3 regions of the Paenibacillus sp. URB8-2 genome follow, and region 1 is predicted to be linked to each of the others. Evidence: riboswitches for the same ligand, from Rfam matches in the RefSeq annotation. Region 1 holds a riboswitch; each other region holds the start of a gene.

Evidence for each region. Region 1 has a riboswitch for cyclic di-AMP ahead of PUR_RS00140 (resuscitation-promoting factor). Riboswitches for the same ligand answer to the same signal wherever they lie in the genome.
Region 2: linked by a shared signal. The riboswitch ahead of PUR_RS14370 (APC family permease) and the one ahead of PUR_RS00140 (resuscitation-promoting factor) in region 1 are both predicted to bind cyclic di-AMP.
Region 3: linked by a shared signal. The riboswitch ahead of PUR_RS19365 (C40 family peptidase) and the one ahead of PUR_RS00140 (resuscitation-promoting factor) in region 1 are both predicted to bind cyclic di-AMP.

What each region holds. Positions count from the first base shown of each region.
Region 1 is NZ_AP023239.1:28,363-32,640, forward strand. Features, by position in the region: gene PUR_RS00130 (HD domain-containing protein) at 1-907, shown strand, start outside; gene PUR_RS00135 (TatD family hydrolase) at 935-1,702, shown strand; cyclic di-AMP (ydaO/yuaA leader) riboswitch at 1,904-2,138, shown strand; gene PUR_RS00140 (resuscitation-promoting factor) at 2,417-3,574, shown strand; gene rnmV (ribonuclease M5) at 3,733-4,278, shown strand, end outside.
Region 2 is NZ_AP023239.1:3,138,397-3,142,674, forward strand. Features, by position in the region: gene PUR_RS14365 (ABC transporter ATP-binding protein) at 1-299, opposite strand, end outside; gene PUR_RS14370 (APC family permease) at 606-2,423, opposite strand; cyclic di-AMP (ydaO/yuaA leader) riboswitch at 2,547-2,705, opposite strand; gene PUR_RS14375 (disulfide oxidoreductase) at 2,888-3,352, opposite strand; gene PUR_RS14380 (DsbA family protein) at 3,349-4,101, opposite strand.
Region 3 is NZ_AP023239.1:4,191,828-4,196,105, forward strand. Features, by position in the region: gene PUR_RS19350 (hypothetical protein) at 1-623, opposite strand, end outside; gene PUR_RS26625 (IS3 family transposase) at 924-1,064, shown strand; gene PUR_RS19360 (SHOCT domain-containing protein) at 1,241-1,474, opposite strand; gene PUR_RS19365 (C40 family peptidase) at 1,725-2,195, opposite strand; cyclic di-AMP (ydaO/yuaA leader) riboswitch at 2,200-2,331, opposite strand; gene asnB (asparagine synthase (glutamine-hydrolyzing)) at 2,674-4,278, opposite strand, start outside.

The DNA of each region.
Region 1 (4,278 bases):
GGAGAACACTGGTATTACTGAAATTTTGCAGGAAGTGGAGGAAGATTTTCCGCAGAAGGTAGCTTCGGTTATCTGTAAAAAATATGAGCATGACATTGTGGTCAATTTGGTGTCGAGTCCGCTGGATGCCGACCGGATGGATTATCTGCTGCGCGACGCATATTACACCGGGGTTAACTACGGCACGATCGATATCGATCGTATTTTGCGGGTGCTTCGTCCATATCACGGGCGGGTAGTGGTCAAGGAATCGGGGATGCATGCAATTGAGGACTATTTAATGTCCCGTTACCAAATGTATTGGCAGGTCTATTTTCATCCGGTTACGCGCAGCTCGGAAATTATTTTGCGCCAGGTATTCCGCCGGGCCAAGCAGTTGTTTCAAGAAGGCTATTCCTTCCGTTTTATGGTGGAGCCGCTGACCGATTTATTTCGCGGTAAGGTAAATGTGCAGCAGTATTTGCAGCTGGATGAGGCGCTTGTGCAGGCGACATTTATGCAGTGGACCACGGAACAGGACGAACTGCTGAGCGACTTGTGCAGCCGCTTTATTCATCGTAAACTGTATAAATATGTAGAGATGGAAAGCCTGGACATGGAAACAATTGACGAAATTCGCCGCAGCTTTGCCTCGGCCGGATTGCACCCGGAATACGACTTGGAAATTGATTTTCCGACAGATTTACCCTATGATGTATTCCGTCCGGGAGAGGGCTTTCACGGTAAGCAGATTCTTCTGCTGGATCGTCAGGAACGGCTTCGCGAAATCTCCGAGGTGTCGGATATCGTCCGCTCTATCAGCGGGATTCACCGGGGGCGATATCATTTATATTATCCGCAGGACAAGCTCGAAAAAGCGCTTCCGATGCTGCCGAATTCGATTAAGGATTTGTTTGATATACGGTGAAAAATAGCAAAGAAAGGGGAAGTGGTTATGCAGCTTTTCGACACCCACACCCATCTGGATGCTCCGCAATTCGACGGCGACCGCGAGGAAACGATTGCACGGGCGGTAGAGGCGGGAGTAAGCAAAATGATCAATGTCGGCTTCAACCGGGAAACGATTCCAACCACGATGAAGCTGGCCGAATCGTACGAGTTTATTTATGCGGCAGTGGGTTGGCACCCGCAGGATGCCATTGATATGAAGGACGGGGACCTTGATTGGATCGCCTCGCTGTGCAGTCATGAAAAAGTCGTGGCTATTGGGGAAATTGGGCTCGATTACTACTGGGATACTTCACCAAAAGAAGTTCAGCATACCGTATTCCGGCGGCAGATCGGGCTGGCACGGGAGCTGAATATGCCGATCGTCATTCATAACCGGGATGCCCACGAAGATGTGGTCCGTATTCTCCGCGAAGAGAAGGCTTCGGAAATCGGGGGGATCATGCATTCCTTCTCGGGTAGTTGGGAGACAGCCAAAATGTGCCTCGATCTCGGCTTTTACCTCTCCTTCGGAGGACCGATTACGTTCAAGAACGCCCGGGTGCCCAAGGAGGTGCTGGCGCAGGTTCCGCTGGACCGTCTGCTGATCGAAACGGACTCCCCGTATCTGACGCCCCACCCCTACCGGGGCAAGCGTAACGAGAGCGCTCATGTTAAATTGGTAGCAGAGGCGGCAGCGGAAATAAAAGGAATTGAATTGAATAAAATGGCTGAAATTACGTACAAAAATGCACTGGGATTATTTGGTATTTAGTGAAAACGGGAGAAAACCGGCTAAAAAAATGAGAATGAACGAAAGATTAAAGATTTTTAACAAAAAAACGGGTGTTTATTACATTAATTTAACCATTTTCTTGAGCTTATCTGGTTGAAGTGTGCTTTACAACATGCATCGAAACAGGATATTATCTTGTCAGTGCAGTGAGCTGTTGTTACTGAGACAGCTGCTGATTCATAAATCGTCTCGCTGAGTCTCCATATGGAGAACGGGGGAACCAATATCGCTTTGCCGTATGCCTAAAGCCTTACATAAGAGTCATCAGGTTGGCGTTGCAGGCTGTATTTGATTTCTTCACGTGGTCTTTGGGGTGAATTTAAAGGCAATCGCCATGAGCGGTTGACCTGAGATAGGGCGTCTCTCTTTCGTCCGAACCCGACAGCTAACCCCGTAAGCGCAAGTAAGAGAGGAAACCTCGTGCGTTTGGCCGTTTATTCGGACATCCCAAGAAGCCACGAAAGAGTCCTCTAATCAAGACTCTTTATTTAGGCTTCTTTTTGTTTGAATTAAACGTATTCGCCTGTGAACTGTTATATAACAGGCGGAAGATGCCATGCCGGGCAGGCGATTTATGAGCAGGATGCGAGAAGCCGCGAATAGTATCGTGTCCTGTGACAATCTCTTGTAGTTTCGCTGGAACCAGCAGTACGGTTTACGGTTCGGGCGGGCTATGTAAGGAGGATGTAGAAGATGGGCGTATTCCAACCCGAAGTATCCCATGATTCGCAATCATCCAGCAGGTCTTATGCATTACGGTTACGTCTTGAGCAGGTGAATTTACGCACCTGGGCACTTGCGGGCGTAATCGGGGTAGCTATCGCGCTGCTTATTCTGCTGTACGTACACTCTCAAAGCAGCAAACAAATTGTTTTAGTGATAGACGGGCAGGTTCGTGCTCTGGAAACGCGCGAAGCGCTTCTGGGCGAGGCTCTGGCCAAAGAAACAATCTCGTTGAAACCGTACGACAAATTATCTGCGGGTCTTGGCGACGAGATCGAAGACGGCGACCGGATCGTCATTGACCGGGCGCAGGAGATCACTCTGACTGAAAATGGACAGACAAAAACGTTCTATACGACTGAGGATACGATCGGTCGGGCCATGAACAGTCTGGGCATTACGCTGAATGCCCACGACAAGGTTTTTCCTTCGCTAGACACCGCAATCTCCGCCAAAACGGAAGTCAAGGTCATCCGCATCAACAAGCAGGTTGTACAGCGGACCCAAAGCTTGCCTTTCCGGGTTATCAAGACGGCGGACCCCTCCCTAACCGTAGGGACAGTACGAGTAGCACAGGCCGGCAAGCCCGGCGCCATTATCCAGCATATCGAGAAGACTTATCAGGACGGAAAGCTTGTCTCGATGCGCATGGTTGGTAAAGAAGTGCAGAAGGTGACCAAGGATAAAGTGATCGCCATTGGTACGAAAGCCTTGCCTAAAGCCGCAGTCGTGAAAGTTTCTTCCGTTAGCAGCACCACTTCCAAAAAGACCAACGTCAGAAGCAGCAATGTCGCCAGCAAAGCCGGCGTGGACTTCGAGTACAAAAGATTGATTAAGAATGTTTCGATGACGGCATATTCTTCGGAAGAACCGGGAATCGGCACACGTACCGCTTCCGGAACGCGCGTAACGGAAGGGCGGACCATTGCAGTGGATCCTAATGTGATTCCGATCGGCTGGTGGGTGTATGTCGAGGGACTCGGATTCCGACGCGCTGAGGATACCGGCGGAGCCATTAAAGGCAATAAAATCGACGTTTATTACGATTCGCTGAGCCATGCCCGCAGTTTCGGCCGCAAATCGCGTGCCGTTTACGTGATCGGTCCGGTTAAACCGGAGCTGGATTAATGATTTTGCAAATTTAGCAGCAATACGCTATAGTGATGTAAGCTCGTCACTTATATAATTCTTAGTCAAAAAGAAGAGGAGCGAATCCTCTTCTTTTTGCTTTTATTTTTTGTGGTAAAGGCGGGGGATAGGGCCGCTGCGGGAGGAAAAGATAAACAATGATTAAAGAATTAATTGTCGTCGAAGGCAAAAGCGATACCGTCGCCGTCAAAAGAGCGGTCGATGCCGACACGATCGAAACGGGCGGTTCGGCGGTGGACAGCCGGGTAATCGCCAAGATCAAGCTTGCGATGGAGCGCCGCGGCGTTATTATTTTGACCGACCCGGATCATGCGGGAGAACGGATACGCAAGATTGTTTCGTCGAAGGTGCCTGGCTGCAAGCATGCTTTTATTCCGGAGCAGGATGCGACCTTGAAAGGCGATATCGGCGTCGAGAACGCATCGCCCGAGGCGATTCGCCATGCGCTGGAGCATGTGCATACCTCCTTCGAGGGAGCGCCGGTGCTGATCGGAATGGACGATCTTCTGGCTGCGGGGATGATTGTACACCCTAATGCCGCGCAGCGGAGAATGGAGCTGGGCAACCTGCTGGGCATCGGTTACTGCAACGGCAAGCAATTGTACAAGCGGCTGTCGATGTTCGGCATTACGCCCGAAGAGTTCGCAAACGCGGTGATGCAAATCGAGCAGGGAGGTCTATCC
Region 2 (4,278 bases), 2.5 Mb from region 1:
TAGCTCACCAGTTCGGAAACGGTCAATCCGTCCGGAGCGGTCGGATTTTGCGGCAGAATCGCGAGCTGGCGCGCAACTTCCTTCGTCGATTGGGTATGAATCGACTTGCCGTCGAGCAGCACACTGCCGCTGGCCGGCTTCATCAGCCGGGCCATCGTTTTGAGGATCGTCGATTTCCCCGAACCGTTGGCTCCCACGAGAGCCGTAATCTTCCCGGTCGGAATCGACAAGTTTAGATCCTTTACAATAATCGACTCCGCATAGCCGATACTTAATTGATTCACATTCAAACGTTCCATCATAAACAGTTCACTTCTTTCCTGTTATCTCCATATCACCACGGATATTATTTTTAGCCTTGTCTTCTCAAATGATATTGATTATCATTATCCGTGTCAACATAAAAGATCATAACTTCCCCGCTTCTGCTTAGTCATGTAAGAAGAAACGGCTTCGCCGTCCTCTGGAAGAGGAAGGCATCCGTTTCTCGTAATAATATCAGGTTAAGGATAAGCGCGAAGCTTATACTTTCTGATATTGCCAAAAAAGCTGCCGCCGGAGACATTCTCCAGCAACAGCTTTCTGCCAACGGGCTGTCTGCCCGATTATTTATTCAAATGATACGGAACCGTCGCAACGACGATATCCTTGTGATTCATGAGATAAGTCCGGATAAATACGCTCGTCTGATTATGCAGGACGGCCTGCCACCAATGCTTGGTAATAAACTGCGGAATCAGAATCGTAATATGATCCGTCGAAGCATTCTTCCACTCCACCGTATCGATAAATTTAACCAGCGGACGCATGATGCTGCGGTACCGGGAACGAAGGACGATCAAGCGCACTCCGGGATTCCATTCCTCCCACTTCAGCTCCATTTTGCGGATTTCTTCTTCGTCGAAGCCGACATAGACGGCAACCACATTATCAGTTAACGATTTGGCATAGCTGATCGAATGAAGCACCGCACGCGTTACGGCGGATACCGGGATAACAATCGTGCTTCCTTTAATACATGGCTTATCTTTATCCAACTGAATCCGGAGCTGGTCTGCCGTATTCATATAGTGACGATGAATGCGGAAGAAAATAAGCATAACAATCGGCAGGAAGATGAAAGCCACCCATACGTTCGAGAATTTGGTAATAATGAAGATAAGCGTAATGGTAAGGGTTGTCAGCATTCCGACCGTATTCACGGCAAATTTGGTCCGCCAGCCAGCCGGCTTCAGCTTATACCAGCGAATCATCATGCCAAGCTGGGAAAGAGTGAACGGAATAAATACGCCGACGGCATAGAGCGGAATCAGATTTCCGGTTTCGCCGTGAAATGCAGCAACGAGCAGACAAGAAGCCACTCCCAGGAAAATAATGCCGTTGGAGAAGCCGAGACGGTCGCCACGGACCATAAAAGCATGCGGCATATACTTGTCTTTAGCCAGCATGAACGACAGCAGCGGAAAGGCCGAGTAGGCCGTATTGGCCGCCAGGAACAAGATGACCGCCGTTATCGCCTGAATGCAGTAGTACAGGACGCCCCGTCCGAAGGTCGATTCGGCAATTTGCGAAACCACCGTTTCATTGGCGTTCGGGGTAATGCCGTACCAGTAAGCCAGCAGTGTTATACCGGTAAACATGAATCCCAGAATCAAACCCATCATCATGAGGGTTTTGGCGGCATTTTTTTCCGCTGGGGCCTTAAAGTTCGGAATGGCATTCGATACCGCTTCGACACCGGTCAGCGCCGAACAGCCGGAGCTGAAGGCCTTAAGCAGCAGGAACAGACTGACATTGGATACCGCACTGCCGATTTCGGGAACAGCGGCATGACCGCCGCCAGCCGCATATTTGACCAAACCGGAGACGATCAGAACCACGATAGACAAGACGAACAAGTATACCGGGACGGCAATGAAAGAAGCCGACTCGGTCACGCCGCGAAGATTGATAATAGTCAAAATGATGATTACCGTGACCGCAATCGCCACAGTATGGTCGTGCAAATTCGGAAACGCCGAAGTGATCGCATCCGTACCAGCCGAGGCGCTAACTGCAACCGTCAGGATGTAATCCACAAGCAGGGAACCGCCTGCGAGCAGTCCCGTGGAAACCCCGAGATTATCCTTGGCTACGATATAGGCTCCCCCGCCTTGAGGATAAGAGAAAATCGTCTGCCGGTAGGATAAAATCAGAATTGCCAGTAATCCCAGTACCGCGAGGGCAATCGGCAAAGAATACCAGATAGCCGTAAAACCTGCTGCTATCAGCACGATCAAAATCTGTTCCGTTCCGTATGCGACGGACGAAAGTGCGTCCGATGACAGAACGGCAAGTGCCTTCACTTTGGTTAACTTTTCCTGGTCGAGTTCGGTTGATTTTCTGGGACGACCGATCAATAGTCGTTTTACTCTGCTTACCATTTGGATACAGTTCCTCTCTTTGTTGAGTTGAAACGGTAATACCGCGCGCCGTTTTCAGTGGTGGATTTTCATAAATAAGGGCACAAAAATAAGCATACGGAAATGACCGCATGCTTATGCATGATCATATCCCACTGTAGCTTACGAGGTTAGCTGGCGGATTCGGACTGTGGAAGCCCTACGGACCGGATAACATCCCGGCACCGATTCACCCCGTTGACCGCTGGGCGGTCAAGTTGGTTCCCCCGTTTTTCCATTTGGAAAATTCAGCGCATATTCAACTTCTCACAAGGTCTAATATTAGTCTATATTGCCATAGCCGTAAACAGTGAAAATGATGAAAAAGAAATGAAAAACGGACTAATTCACGCAAATTCCCATCAAGAGATAATCATGTCGTTCATTATCTTGTATTATCCCTGCAGCACGGGTTTTTATGTCCATTACGGAAGAAAACTTCCCCGTTAAGAGTTGATTCCGTCCTCCGCCTCTTCCGTTTCCTCCTCCTCGCGCGCTCTGGCGTTCCACAGCATCAGGGCTATAAGGATAAAAGCCGTCAGCGCCAGCAGCGGGATCGTAATGAAACCGAAAAAATTCAGATAATCTTTCGTGCATGGCACACCGATGGTGCAAGGAAGTACTTTGCCGAGAGCCGGTATTTTCTGCTCCGCGTAATGATACAGCGATATGCTGCCCCCTATAACGCTAAGCGGAAGCACGTAAGGAACAATACGCTTATCATTCCGATAGGTCGCTATACCAAGAAGAAGCACCTGCGGGTACATGAAAATCCGCTGGAACCAGCAGAGCTTGCAGGGTTCGTATTTCAACACCTCACTTAGGTAGAGGCTGCCGGCTGTGGCAACCAAGGATACAAACCAGGCCAGGTAGAGACCATACCGACTCAGGAAGCCGGAGAATGATTTCATTCCGTCTCAACCGCCTTTGCCGCCGTCTCAATCTCCTTGGCGATCGCTTCGAGATTGAAAGGCTCATTGGCCTTTATACCATTTATAAACAGCGACGGTGTACTTGTAACACGGCTGTCCTTTGCTGTCGCGTTATCTCTTGCCAGTTCATCCTCATAAGTACGCTCTTGAATGTCCTTGCGCAGCAGATCGTAATCGACATCAAGCTGTTCTTTTTGCGCAAGCTCAACCAGGAAATCCTCGGTCGCCCACTCGGTCTTCTCGTCCCCCTGATTGGCATACAACGCATCGTAATATTTCCAGAACGCTTCGCTATTCTGATGGTAAACCGACAACGCCGCTAAGGAAGCGGTCTCGGAATCGGGACCGATGAAGGACATATTGACGAAATACAGGGCAGCCTTGCCTTTTTCGATGTAATCCTTCACAAGCTGCGGCTTGACAACGCCGGAGAATTGGGCGCAGGCCGGGCATTTATAATCTCCGAACTCAACCAGCTTAACGGGCGCATCCGCCGCTCCAAGTCTTGGAAGCTCATCATACTTAAAAGACACCGGACTCGCGGAACTTCCCGGGCTGCCCGTATTTTTGGAAGCCAATACAAACATCGCAGCAAAAAGAACGACCACGAGCAGGATCGCTCCTAGTAAAAGGATATGTGTTTTCTTCTTCTGCCGTTCCTGTTCGGCCCGCAGCTTTTCTTGGGCCAGGGCTGGGGAGACTGTTCTGCTTTTTTTCGGTTTGCTCAATGTTATAATTCCTTTCTGTCCTGTCGGACCGGAGTAATGGCATGAAGACATAGTGCAGAAAAATTATATAATCATTGAACTCGCTTTGGCAAACAGGACGGCTTCCTGCTCTGGTACTCATTAAAATTCCGCAGCAATGAAAAGGGTGCCCCTAGAGCCGTTGGCTTTAGGGGCACC
Region 3 (4,278 bases), 1.4 Mb from region 1:
GGTGTCCCCAAAGCCATATACCATTTCTTGAACTCGGATGAGTAATTCGTAAGTATTTGCAGGTTAAACTTTTCATCTTCAGCCATAACTGAATTATGAAAAAGCCCAGAGTAATAACTGGTATACAATTGTTGGCCGTTTTGATCAGATTCTACTTCGTAAGCAGAGATGTACAGCAAAACAGGATCCAACAAAGCACTCATTTCTCTTCCCTCAATCATCCATCCCTCAATGCTGATATTCCAAAAACCAACAATCCCTAATTTCTCCAGATTTGCAACTGTATCTTTCATCCATGATTCAGCTGCAGGTAGTGCCTTTAGTCCGCTGACGCGATTTTGAAGCACTAAGGAGCACTTTTTTCCATTGTTATCATCTATTGGACTCTGTACATGCTTATCTGCATATAACTTTGCGGCTAAAGACTCTAATTCCGCTTTATCACCTTCAAAACTAACACTTGTAACGATCGTTCGCTCTTGATCCGACAATAGCTCATCAGCCAATTGTGACAAAAACTGCAAGTCTTCAATGGTTTCAGAAATGACATGTGGCTTACTGGAGTTAACGCTCATGGCGGCAGTTGTAGCAGCCAAAATCAGAAAAGTAAGTATTTCGCTCAATCATTATACCTCCATTTACCAATAGATGGACTCGCCCATCTATTTTTGTTAAGCGTTAGAATTAATACTACTTTACTTTAAAATTATGTGGAAATCATGTAGACAGGATTCTAGTCGAGGATAAATACTCGGATGCAAAATATTCAGACATAGAATAAGGAAACTATATAACCAAATAAAGCAAGCCATCCATATCAAGCATCATAACATCGAGTTAAATAATATCAACGGAATTCTTCTTGATAATAGATCATATTTCTTGTCCTTTACCAGCCTCTTCAACCTGGGATCCTTTCCTTCATTAAAAAATCCGGATTAAGTTCCTCATATTTCCATTCATCTGTCGAACTTCAGGACTATGTTCATTGGTTTAATTATCACCGAATCCACGGTACATTGAGGTATCTTACTCCTGTACAAGCCAGAAAAGCGCCCTCATAATTATTGTTCAGTTTAGGGTTGACTATCCATTAAGAACGAAGCGGATGGTGCTGCTTGATATAACTAGGGTAGGAAATGTGGAAGCTTTAGTGGAGCAGACGTCTACTATCGTAATCGAGCCTGATAAGCGACATGAATTAAACAGGAGCCTTCTACGTAGCAGGCCCCTGTTTAATTCAAGTCTGACTTTTATTGTCCAATAATTTTCGTCTATGATTAAACTCTTCATCACTGAGTTCACCATTGGCATAACGTTCTTTTAATATCATGAGGGGTCCATCATCCACTCTGTATTTCCTCATTAGCAATCGGATAACTACATAAATTGTTATGCCAATAGCAATGATCAGAAGAAGTAAACCAATCACCATGATGAAGCACATCATGGTCATCTTGGAACCATACATCATTGCACATTCCTCCCATCACTAGCATTTTCATTTCGCAAACCAATTATTCCCTTAGTTCCAAACTCCTTAAATGCGAAACGAGCCTTAGAAGCTATTCATTCGTAAAGCCCCTATTTATTTTTATTTTTGAAATGAGTATTACTGCATTCTATCTGTCCCCAACAACTCTCCACCACTCTCTTAGGGCCTTCAAATGAAAAAAGACAAGCCCGTGTGAATAAACACGAACTTGCCCTTATTGTCCTATTGGTTAGTCACTTATCATTGTTCGGAAACTCTTATCATTCACCACTCGCCGAGCGGTAACGTAACGATTTTGGTAGTATGATTCCGATAACTTACTTATTCTTACTCCTTTGCTGCTGGAGGCGTGTGCAAACTGATTATTACCGATATAAATTCCTGCATGAGATACTCCCTTACCGAAGGTATTAAAAAACACCAAATCACCTGATCGCAAATTTTCTTTAGCTACCGGAGTTCCTTCCTTGGCCTGGGACTGGGATGTACGCGGAAGACTATTTACATTAAACTTTTTCATTACATATAAGATAAACCCTGTACAATCGAACCCTGAAACAGTAGTTCCTCCCCATAAATATGGGGTTCCAATTACTTGTTTCACTGTGCTTTGAAGCTTGATTTCACTTGCAAAGATTGTGGGTGCTGTTGAAGTAAATAAAACTGCAGCTCCTATTAGAGAAATGATGACTTTCTTCAGAACCTTATTCTCCCTTCAATGCCTACGGAGTTAGCTGAGGGTTCGGTTAAAGGTTCCCTATACTCTCTTGATTACAAGAATAATTCACCCGGAATGGTTCCCCCGTTTTCAAAACGAAATTCGGCAGCAAGTTAATATTTTGTAACTATTTCTACTTTATAATATTTAGAAGACGCCTGTCAATACTTTCTCTTACTCGTTTGTTTTATTTTCGATCCACATAGTTCCTACATATTTTTGTAGTACAATTTGCTCTAAAATCTTAATATAACAAGGAAAGATAAGGCAATGGGGAATATCAGCTACTTACGAGTAAAAATCCTTTCTACTACATTTCTATCAAATACAAATAAAGATATCTAAAACTAAAAGCAACAAAATTGTAATGACTATTCACTTTTTTCGTTTACGACCCTACTAGTCAATGATATGAGAAATCTGATAATTAGTCCAAAGACCCATATCCTGCCTTACTATCTTAATTTACCAAAGCACGCTTTATAGAAGACTGCTGGATATACAAAGAATGCCACAACGAAAAAATATAAATTGTCCAAATCTTGCGGGAGTAATCCACTTTTCCCCTTCGATGTTGTTTCAGCATCTCTTTAACATAGATTATTTGAATCCACTGATCAATTCCACTGTTCTCGATTTGCTCGATCATGATGTCACCAATGGAAGTTTGTAACCACTTTCTTAAGGGTACAGGAAAGCCCAGCTTAGGACGGTCTAACACAGGAAAGGGAACTATACCTTCTAAGGCTTTGCGCAGCACATATTTAGTAGTTCCTTTTGCCACCAGTAGAGAGGCAGGAATTTTTCGAGCAATTTCAAAAACCTCTTTATCAAGAAAAGGAACGCGGACTTCTAAAGAGTGAGCCATACTCATCTTATCCGCTTTCATTAATATATCACCGGGCAACCAAAGTTGGAGATCTATTAACTGCATGCGGGTTATGTCATCCAGATTCTTATGTTCCTCATAAATGGCTCTCGTGATTTCCGTCGTAGGTTCCCAGTTTTTATATAGGTCAGGATGAAAATTTAGGACCATCCTTTTTTCATCTTCCGAAAAAATGTTGGCATTTCCGAAAAAGCGCTCTTGCAAAGGGGTCAGTGCTCTTCGGATATAATTCTTTCCATAAAATGAGAAAGGGATTTCACCTACATATTGTTTTAATCGTTTTTTTACTCCTGCAGGCATCCACGATAATGGTTTTAGCGAGTGAGGCTCCCTATAAATGCGATATCCACCAAACAATTCATCGGCTCCTTCACCGGACAGTGCCACAGTAACCTGTTCCCCTGCTAATTGTGCTAACCGGTAAACGGCAATGGCCGATGGATCTGCAATGGGCTCGTCCATGTGCCATACAGCTTTCATGGTATCTTCAAAAAAATGTTGAGCCGAAATCAGTTCCTCGAAATGATTTGTTCCCAGCGCTTCGGCGATTTGTCTAGCAACCACATTTTCATTTTGTTCTCCTTCAAAACCGACTGAAAAGGTTTTAACCGAACGTTGACTCGCTAAGAAACTTGCTATCGCTGTAGAATCAATACCACCAGATAAAAAGCTTCCTAGGGGGACATCACTCTGCGTGTGCAGTTTAACCGAATTCCTAAGACTGTATCTAATTTCTTCGATAAAGGTCTCAAGCGGACGATCCTCTGCTTCAAAGCTTGGCTCCCAATATCTCTGTTTTGTGATTCTTCCCCTGGAATCTATTTTCAAAAAATGACCTGGCTCGAGTTTACTGACTCCACGAAACATTGTAGCTGGCTGCGGAACGTATTGAAGTGTGAGATAATGCAGTAAACTTTTAGGATCGACTGCCGGATTAATATCTTCCACCGCTATAATACTTTTAATTTCCGATGCAAATACAAACTTCTTATGATCCAAGTAATAATAAAATGGCTTAATGCCAAAGTGATCCCGGGCAGCAAACATTTGTTTGTTTTTCCGATCCCAGATAGCAAAAGCAAACATTCCACGTAACTTATCTACACAGCGCTCCTGATATTCTTCATATAGATGGACAATAACTTCAGAATCAGTATTCGTTTGGAATCGGTGTCC